Regions from separate parts of the Arthrobacter sp. MMS24-T111 genome, predicted to be linked through region 1. Evidence: predicted binding sites of a transcription regulator. Region 1 holds the regulator's gene; the other holds the start of a gene.

Region 1 (4,386 bases):
GACGGCGTCGATGCCCAGTTCCGTGGCCGTCTCAATGGCCAGTTCGTCCCTGTCGCCCTTGGCCAGTGCTTGCGCCAGCACCAGCCGGACCTCGGGCCTGTGTTCGGCCACCACGGTCCCGCACTCCACTTCCAGTGCGGTGGACGATGCCGACGCCACCTTGCCGGTCATGCGGGCGCCGGCGCCGTCCACTATGTCCACGGCCTCCCCGGGCGACAAGCGCTTTACGGTGACTGCATGCCGGGCTTCGGGGCCCTCCAGGACAAAGACCTGGCCGGGCGCCAGGCCGTCCAGCGAGCCGGGGCTGGCGAAGAATACGGGGTTGCTCACCGCTACAGGTTACCGAGCCGGTCCCGGAGCTTGGCGAACATTCCGCCGCTGGCGGCGAGCTTACCCTCAGTAATCTGTTCCCCGCGGAGCTTGGCGAGCTGGCGCAGCAGGTCCTCTTGCGCGGCGTCGAGTTTGGCGGGAGTGTCCACCTGGAGGTGGACCTTCAGGTCTCCGCGCCCGTAGCCCCTCAGGTGGGTGACGCCCAGCCCGCGAAGGGTAATGACCTCGCCGGACTGCGTGCCGGGCTTGACGTCGATCTCCTGGCTGCCGTCGAAGGTTTCCAGGCTGACGTCCGTGCCGAGGGCAGCCGCTGTCATGGGGATGTGCAAGGTGGCGTGAAGGTCATCGCCTTCGCGGACATAGGTGGCGTCGTTGTTGACCCGGATCTCCACGTAGAGGTCGCCGGCGGGGCCACCGGCGGGGCCGGCTTCGCCCTGCCCGGAGAAGCTGGATGCGGGTTCCGGTGGCAACGCCGGCAGGGACCTTGATGGTCAGTGAGCGGCGGCTGCGGATGCGGCCCTGGCCGCTGCATTCGTTGCAGGGATCCTTGATGACCGTGCCGAAGCCTTCGCAGGTGCCGCAGGGGGCCGCCGTCATGACCTGGCCAAGGATGGAGCGGACTGCCCGCTGGACCTGGCCGCTGCCGCCGCAGATATCGCAGCGCTCGGGGTGCGTGCCGGGGCGGCAGCACGATCCGTCGCAGGTGGGGCAGACGACGGCGGTGTCCACTTCGAGCTTCTTGTTGACGCCAAAGACGGCGTCGCGGAGGTCGATCCGGACGCTGATGAGCGCGTCCTGGCCCCTGCGCACCCGGGAAGCCGGTCCGGACGTGCCGCCGGCACCGAAGAAGGTGTCGAAGATGTCCTGGAATGCGAATCCCTGGCCCGCGTACCCCGCGCCGCCGAAGCCGTTGTCTGTTCCGTTCTCGTTGCCGGTGGTGTCATAGATGCGGCGCTTCTGGGGGTCGGAGAGGACCTCGTAGGCGTGAGTGACTGCCTTGAAGCGTTCCGACGCGTCGTCCCCGGGGTTTACGTCGGGGTGAAGGGTACGGGCCAGTTTGCGGTAGGCCTTTTTGATCTCTTCGCCCGTAGCTTCGGGGAGACTCCAAGGACGTCATAGTGGCTGCTCAAAGTTCGTATCTCTTCCTTGTTGTACTGCGTGCAGTTGGGTCCGGTGTCCGGTCCTGATGCCGGACGTGGTCCGGTAACGAAGGATCAGGGCCCCAAAATCCTGGAAAGGTAGCGGGCCACGGCCCTGACGGTGGCCATGGTGGTGGGATAGTCCATCCGTGTGGGGCCGAGGATCCCTACCTTCGCGGCGCTGTCAGGGCCATAGCCTGTGGCCACCACGGACGCCTCTGCGAGGCCGTCGTAAGGGTTCTCGCGTCCGATACTGACGGCCACGCCGCGGTGGTCCTGCGCCATTTCGCTCAGCAGCCTCAGCATCACCACCTGCTCCTCGAGTGCTTCGAGCACCGGGCCGATGCTGAGTGGAAAGTCTACGTTGGACCGGGCCAGGTTGGCCGTTCCGGCCATGACCATCCGGTCTTCCCGGCTGCTCTGGGCCAGGACCTCCAGCCCAAGTGCCAGTGCGTGCGCGGCCTGGCGCTGAGGGTGCGGTGCGGCGGCGACGACGGCGGGCAAGGCCTGGGCGAGGCGGCTCAGCGACGTGCCGCCCAAGGCCCCGAGGAACCGGGTCCGCAACTCCGCCAGCGCCTCGTCGCCGAGGTCCTGGCCGACGTCGATCACACGCTGCTCAACTTTGCCGCTGTTGGCAATCAGCACCACCAGTACTTTGCGCGGCGCCAGCAGCACGAATTCAATGTGGCGGACCAGGGCCCTGCTCAAGTGCGGGTACTGGACCACTGCCACCTGGTTGGTCAGCTGGGACAGGAGGCGGACCGTGCGGTCCAGGACGTCGTCGAGGTCGTCCGCGCCTTCGAGGAGTGATTGGATGGCCCGCCGCTCTGCCGCCGACAAGGGCTTGACCGCCGAGATTTGGTCCACGAAAAGGCGGTAGCCCTTGTCCGTGGGTATCCGTCCTGCGCTGGTGTGCGGCGCGGTGATCAGGCCCTCGTCCTCCAGCGCCGCCATGTCATTGCGGATCGTGGCGCTGGAAACACCGAGATGATGACGCTCCACCAGAGCCTTTGAGCCGACGGGCTCGCGGGAGTGGACGTAATCCTCCACGATCGCCCGCAGCACTTCCAGTTTGCGTGGCTCGCTCACTCTCCACCTCCATCCACGGTCCGGGGCGCGTGCCCCGTCCGGTGCCGCCCAGGGGTTAGCACTCGACATGCCTCAGTGCTAACAGTCTATTATGCCTCGGCCCGTTGTTAGCATTGGTACCGCTCCGGGCGAAACTCCGGGGGTGAGGACCTAGCGCGAGGCGGATCGAATCCATGGACTACCAGAACTGGGGCCCCCGCGGGATTTCCGCCCCTAGCCGGACCGAACTGCCGGAAGTTCCCGTGGAGCGCGGCATGGTGCTCGAGGAAGTCCAGTCGGGCTGGGTTGGAGCTGTCACCCGGGTGGAGAAGTCGGGCGGAATGCACGTGGTGGCCCTCGAGGACCGGCGCGGAAAGTCGCGGTCTTTCCGGCTGGGGTTCGGGTTCCTCCTGGAGGGGCAGCCGATCCGCCTGATGCCGCCGGCGCCCGCCCGCGCGGCCGCCGGTCCCGCCGCAGGGCGGACGGCGTCCGGGTCGGTCCGGGTTGCCGGACAGCGGGCCCAGGTGGCAAAGGCCAGCCGGATCTGGGTGGAAGGCAAACACGACGCCGAACTGGTGGAGAAGGTGTGGGGAGACGACCTGCGGGTGGAAGGCATCGTCGTCGAGCCCCTGCACGGAATCGACGACCTCACGGCCGCCGTGGCGGACTTCAGGCCGGGACCTGGGCGCCGGCTTGGGGTCCTCGTGGACCACCTGGTGCCCGATTCCAAGGAGTCGCGCATCGCCGACGCCGTGATGGCCTCCCCTGGCGCCGCCGGAAATGTCCTGATCGTCGGCCACCCCTACGTGGACGTATGGCAGGCCATCCGCCCCGCCGTCCTGGGCATCCAGCAATGGCCGGCAATTCCCCGCGGGCAGGACTGGAAGACCGGCATCCTGAAGGCCTTTGGCTGGCCGCACTCCACCAAGGAAGATATTGGCCTGGGATGGCAAAAACTCATCGGCGCCGTCCGCACGTACGCCGACCTGGAACCATCGCTGCTGGGACGGGTTGAGGAAGTGATCGATTTCCTCACCGTGCCCTGAAAGCCGGTTCCGCCCCGCGACCCAGTATTCTGGATACTGCGACGCCTTGATTTTGGCAGCGTTGCACCGAGTCCTTAGTAGTCGTCAGCACCACTTGCACCCCCGAAGGAAAACAGACTGTGGCAGAAAACGCACGTGATCACAGGGATGGCCAAGGCCGTTCCGAGTACCATGGCGTCCCCGCCAACGCGCTGCCGCTCACGGCCAGCGAAGACCGCCAGTGGGCCACACTGGCCCACTTCGGCGGGATCCTGGGGTGCATTCCGTCCCTGCTGATCTACCTGATCTTCCGGGACCGCGGACCGTTCACAGCACAGGAGTCGAAGGAAGCGCTGAACTTCAGCCTGCCGCCCACCATCGCCGCGGTCCTGGCCAACATCCTGGTGTTCATTCCCTACGTAGGCAACATCTTCGCCGTCATCGCCACGCTGATCTGGGTTGCGCTGACCTGCTTCTCGGTGGCCGCAGGGATCCACGTCAACCGGGGCCAGCCGCACCGCTACCCGTACAACCTGCGCTGGATCAAATAGTCCCCAGCGTAATCCAGCCCTCGCAAGCTCAAGCCGGGGCCCTCGCCGCTGTCGGCCCACCCAGCGTAATCCAGCCTTCGCAAGCTCAAGCCGGGGCCCTCGCCGCTGTGGGCCCACCCAGCGTATTCCAGCCATCGCAAGCTCAAGCCGGGGCCGTGTTGCGGTTAGTCGGGCAGGATCCTGCGGACCACGGCGTCCGCCAGGAGCCGGCCCTTCAGGGTGAGGACCAGCCGTCCGTGGAACGCCGCGGCCGGTTCCACCAGTTCGTCCGCG
Region 2 (4,386 bases), 730 kb from region 1:
GTACGGGCAGGTGCACATGTTCGGCAGCGGCGTCCTGATCCGCTCGCTGCTGGCTGCGGATGTGCTGGACCGGTTGCACCTCTGGCTGTACCCGGTCACGCTGGGCCAGGGCAAACGCCTGTTCGACGCCGGCACCGTCCCGGCGTCGTACCGTCTCGCCGAGCCGGTACGCAGCTTCCCGAAAGGGGCGGTCTCGCTGGTGTACGAACGGGCGGGCGGGGTTGAGACGTCGGAGATGGCCGCAACCTGACCCGCGGCCCCGGGTGCACAAAAAACCGGCCCAGCAGATGCTGGACCGGTTTTCTGCAGGGGAAGACGGGCAGGTCAGTGGCTGTGGCCTGCGTGCTCGTCCTCTTCGGCCGGCTTCTCCACGACAAGGGTCTCGGTGGTGAGAACCAGGGCGGCGATGGAGGCCGCGTTGCGGAGGGCAGCACGGGTGACCTTGACGGGGTCGATGACACCGGCAGCGATCAGGTCCTCGTACTCGCCGGACTTGGCGTTGAAACCGTTGTTGGTTTCGAGGTCGGCCACCTTGGAGGTGATGACGTAGCCGTCGAAGCCGGCGTTCTGGGCGATCCAGCGCAGCGGCTGGACCAGGGCGCGGCGGACGATGCCCACGGCAGCGGCGGCGTCGCCTTCGAGTGCCTTGACGGACGGGTCCTCATCCAGTGCCTTCAGGGCGTGGATCAGGGCCGAGCCGCCACCGGCCACGATGCCTTCTTCGAGCGCAGCGCGGGTGGAGGATACGGCGTCCTCGATGCGGTGCTTCTTTTCCTTCAGCTCAACCTCGGTGGCAGCACCCACCTTGATGACGCCGATGCCGCCGGCCAGCTTGGCCAGGCGCTCCTGGAGCTTTTCACGGTCCCAGTCGGAGTCGGTGCGGGTGAGCTCGGCGCGCAGCTGCGCGACGCGGGCCGCGACGTCTTCGGCCGAGCCGGCGCCGTCGACGATGGTGGTGTTGTCCTTGGTGACGGTGATGCGGCGGGCGGTACCGAGCACCTCCAGGCCGACGGTGTCCAGGCTCAGGCCCAGTTCCGGGGACACAACCTGTGCGCCGGTGAGGGTGGCGATGTCCTGGAGCATGGCCTTGCGGCGGTCACCGAAGCCCGGGGCCTTGACGGCCACGACGTTCAGGGTGCCGCGGATGCGGTTGACGATCAGCGTGGACAGGGCCTCGCCGTCGACGTCCTCGGCGATGATGAACAGCGGCTTGGAGCTCTGCAGCGCCTTTTCCAGCAGCGGCAGGAATTCCTGGATGGAGGAGATCTTGCCCTGGTTGATCAGGATCAGGGCGTCCTCGAGGACGGCTTCCTGGCGTTCCGCGTCGGTGACGAAGTACGGGGACAGGTAGCCCTTGTCGAACTGCATGCCCTCGGTGAGGACCAGTTCGGTCTGGGTGGTGGAGGACTCTTCGATGGTGATGACGCCATCCTTGCCCACCTTGCCGAAAGCCTCGGCGAGGAGTTCGCCGATTTCGTCGCTCTGCGCCGAGATGGCGGCAACGTTGGCAACCTGGGTGCCCTCGACGGGGCGTGCGTTCTCCAGCAGGCGGGCGGCGACGGCTTCAACCGAAACCTCGATGCCGCGCTTGATCTGGCCGGGGGCAGCACCGGCGGCAACGTTGCGCAGGCCTTCCTTGACCAAGGCCTGTGCCAGGACGGTGGCGGTGGTGGTGCCGTCACCGGCAACGTCGTTGGTCTTGGTGGCGACTTCCTTGGCCAGCTGGGCGCCAAGGTTCTCGTAGGGGTCGTCCAGTTCGACTTCGCGGGCGATCGTGACGCCGTCGTTCGTGATGGTGGGGGCGCCCCACTTCTTGTCCAGGACGACGTTGCGGCCGCGGGGGCCGAGCGTCACCTTGACGGTGTTGGCGAGCTTATCGATGCCGGCCTCGAGGGCCCGGCGTGCAGCGTCGTCAAACGCAAGCTGCTTTGCCATGGTTTTGTCCTTTCAAAGACAGAAACCCCGCACTGCCGGCCAGCATAAGCGTGGCCGGCGGCACGGGGATCCGAAAGAGTTACTTGACGACGATCGCCAGGACGTCGCGGGCGGACAGCACGAGGTACTCGGTGCCACCGGTCTTGACTTCGGTTCCGCCGTACTTGGAGTAGATGACGACGTCGCCGACGGCCACGTCGACAGGAACGCGGTTGCCGTCTTCGAAGCGGCCGGGGCCTACTGCAACAACTTCGCCTTCCTGCGGCTTCTCCTGTGCGGAGTCCGGGATGACCAGGCCGGAAGCCGTGGTCTGCTCGGCTTCGAGCGGGCGGACAACAATACGATCCTCAAGAGGCTTAATAGAGACCGACACTCGGACCTCTCCTTTTCGTCAGCAAATTCGTGGACTGGAAAGCTTTCCGCCGTGGCTGGCAAACCGTCGTCGCGGTGCCGGCAGCAGCCTGGCTGGCAGCTCTTCATGTGTTAGCACCCTCCGGGGGAGAGTGCTAATTGAAACTCTATGTAAGGGTTAGCACTCGGTCAAGGCGAGTGCCAGTTTTTCGTCATCGGCGTATTCCGTTAAGCACGGTTTCGGGACCCGCAACGAGCCTCAGGCAGCTTCAGCGGCCCAGATCGTCGAAGTCCACGTCTTCGCCGCCGTCGGCATCGCTGCCACCCTGTTTACGGCCCCGGAACAGAACCCAGCCCGCAGCGGCTGCGGCAAGCAGGGCGGCCACGAGGAAGAAGATGCTCCCGGCCCGCGCGCCGTCGTACAGTCCGCGGATATCGCGGGCTTCCTGCGTGTTGTCCGAGATGTCGTTGCCGCCCACCGAGTAGACGGTGGCATTGAAGGTGTCCAGGACAAAGATGATCACCAGGAGCGCGATGCACACCAGTGCCACCACGGCGGCGGCGATCAGGACCGGGCGGGCAAACCGGGCAGGTCCCCGTTCCTTGGGGTCGTGTTCGCCGGTGTCCCCGGGGGCTGCGGTTTCATCCATGGTGTCCACACTATCGGCAACCCGGCATCCGCTCCTCCACTAGGCTGGAACCCATGGCTCACGCTCCCCAGGACCAGATTGCACCGCTGCTGACCCCCGAAGGCTGGGAGCTGCTGGCCTCCCTGGGCCCGTACCGGGACGAGGATTCCTTCGAACTCAACTCCGCGCTCCGGAAGGCCGGCCATCCTGCCGGGCTGGTCTCCGCCGTCCTGACCCAGTCACGGCTGCGCACCAAGGCCGAGGCGAAGTTCGGTGAGTTCGCCCGCCAGATGCTCTTCACCCAGGCAGGCCTGGAGCAGGCCACCCGCCTGAACGTCGCGGCGCGCCACGCACAGCGGTTCGCCGCCGCCGGGATCAGCCACGTAGCGGACCTGGGCTGTGGCCTGGGCGCCGATTCCCTGGCCTTGGCATCCCTTGACCTCAACGTGACCGCCGTCGAAATGGACGAGACCACCGCGGCCTGCGCCACGGTGAACCTGATCCCCTTCCCCAACGCCACCGTGGTGCACGCGGATGCGGCAGCCGTGCCGCTGGAGGGAGTCGACGGCGTGTGGCTGGATCCAGCACGCCGGGTCACCTCCACGTCCGGGACCAAGCGGATCTGGGACCCGGAGGCGTTCTCACCGCCGTTGTCCTTCGTTGAATCGCTCGCGGCGTCAGGAAAGGCGGTGGGCGTCAAGATGGGGCCCGGCATGCCGCACGAATCCGTGCCCGCCGGCTGCGAAGCCCAGTGGGTGTCGGTAGCCGGAGACGTCACCGAGGTAACCCTGTGGTTCAACGCCGTCAGCAGGCCGGGGGTGCGCCGCGCCGCCCTGGTCCTTGGCCCGGAAGGTGCGGCCGAACTGACCAGCGGCAACGATTTCGGTGCAGGCCCCACGGCACCGGTGGGACCGGTGGAGGGCTACCTGTACGAACCCGACGGCGCCGTGATCCGGGCCGGGCTGGTGGCGGATGTCGCGCTGGAACTCGGCGGCCACCTGGTGGATGAGCACATCGCCTACATCTGTGCCCCGGAACTCGTGGCCACGCCGTTCGCCCGCGCCTACAAAGTGCTGGAAGTCATGCCCTACAACGTCAAGGCGCTTAAAGCCTGGGTGAAGCAGGAGGGCATCACCGTGCTGGACATCAAGAAGCGGGGCACCGCCGTCACCCCGGAAGAACTGCGGAAGCAGCTGCTGCCGGGCGGAAGGGCGGCCGGCAAGGGTGCCGGCAAGAAGGCCGCCGGCAAGGCCGCCACCCTGGTCCTGACCCGGATTGGCGAGGACCGGGTGGCCGTCGTGGTGGAACCCGTCCCGACCGGCATGCCCTAGGGCCAGCCGGACGGGCCGCCAGTCCGCTACTGGGCGCGCATGAACTCTTCGGCGGCCCGCACCTGCTCCGCCGTGGGCCGCACCCCCGTGTACAGGACAAACTGTTCGAGCGCCTGGATGGTGGCCACCTCGGCACCGGT

The links. Region 1 encodes HrcA, which represses chaperone genes, less so after heat shock. Its sites were predicted from a motif close to TTNGCACTCGNNNNNNNCGAGTGCNAA; they were not measured.
Region 2: groES (co-chaperone GroES) is a predicted target of HrcA. The motif match lies at 2,465-2,491, and genes of this name have one in related genera.

Annotation. Positions count from the first base shown of each region.
Region 1 is NZ_JBTZRO010000001.1:3,123,885-3,128,270, reverse strand. It holds gene ACX5I6_RS14690 (16S rRNA (uracil(1498)-N(3))-methyltransferase) at 1-330, opposite strand, end outside; partial or broken gene dnaJ (molecular chaperone DnaJ) at 333-1,460, opposite strand; gene hrcA (heat-inducible transcriptional repressor HrcA) at 1,545-2,558, opposite strand; gene ACX5I6_RS14675 (DUF3097 domain-containing protein) at 2,732-3,583, shown strand; gene ACX5I6_RS14670 (DUF4870 domain-containing protein) at 3,703-4,113, shown strand; gene hemW (radical SAM family heme chaperone HemW) at 4,278-4,386, opposite strand, start outside.
Region 2 is NZ_JBTZRO010000001.1:2,396,976-2,401,361, reverse strand. It holds gene ACX5I6_RS11330 (dihydrofolate reductase family protein) at 1-250, shown strand, start outside; gene groL (chaperonin GroEL) at 325-1,935, opposite strand; gene groES (co-chaperone GroES) at 2,015-2,308, opposite strand; gene ACX5I6_RS11315 (hypothetical protein) at 2,556-2,936, opposite strand; gene ACX5I6_RS11310 (THUMP-like domain-containing protein) at 2,990-4,246, shown strand; gene ACX5I6_RS11305 (shikimate 5-dehydrogenase) at 4,273-4,386, opposite strand, start outside.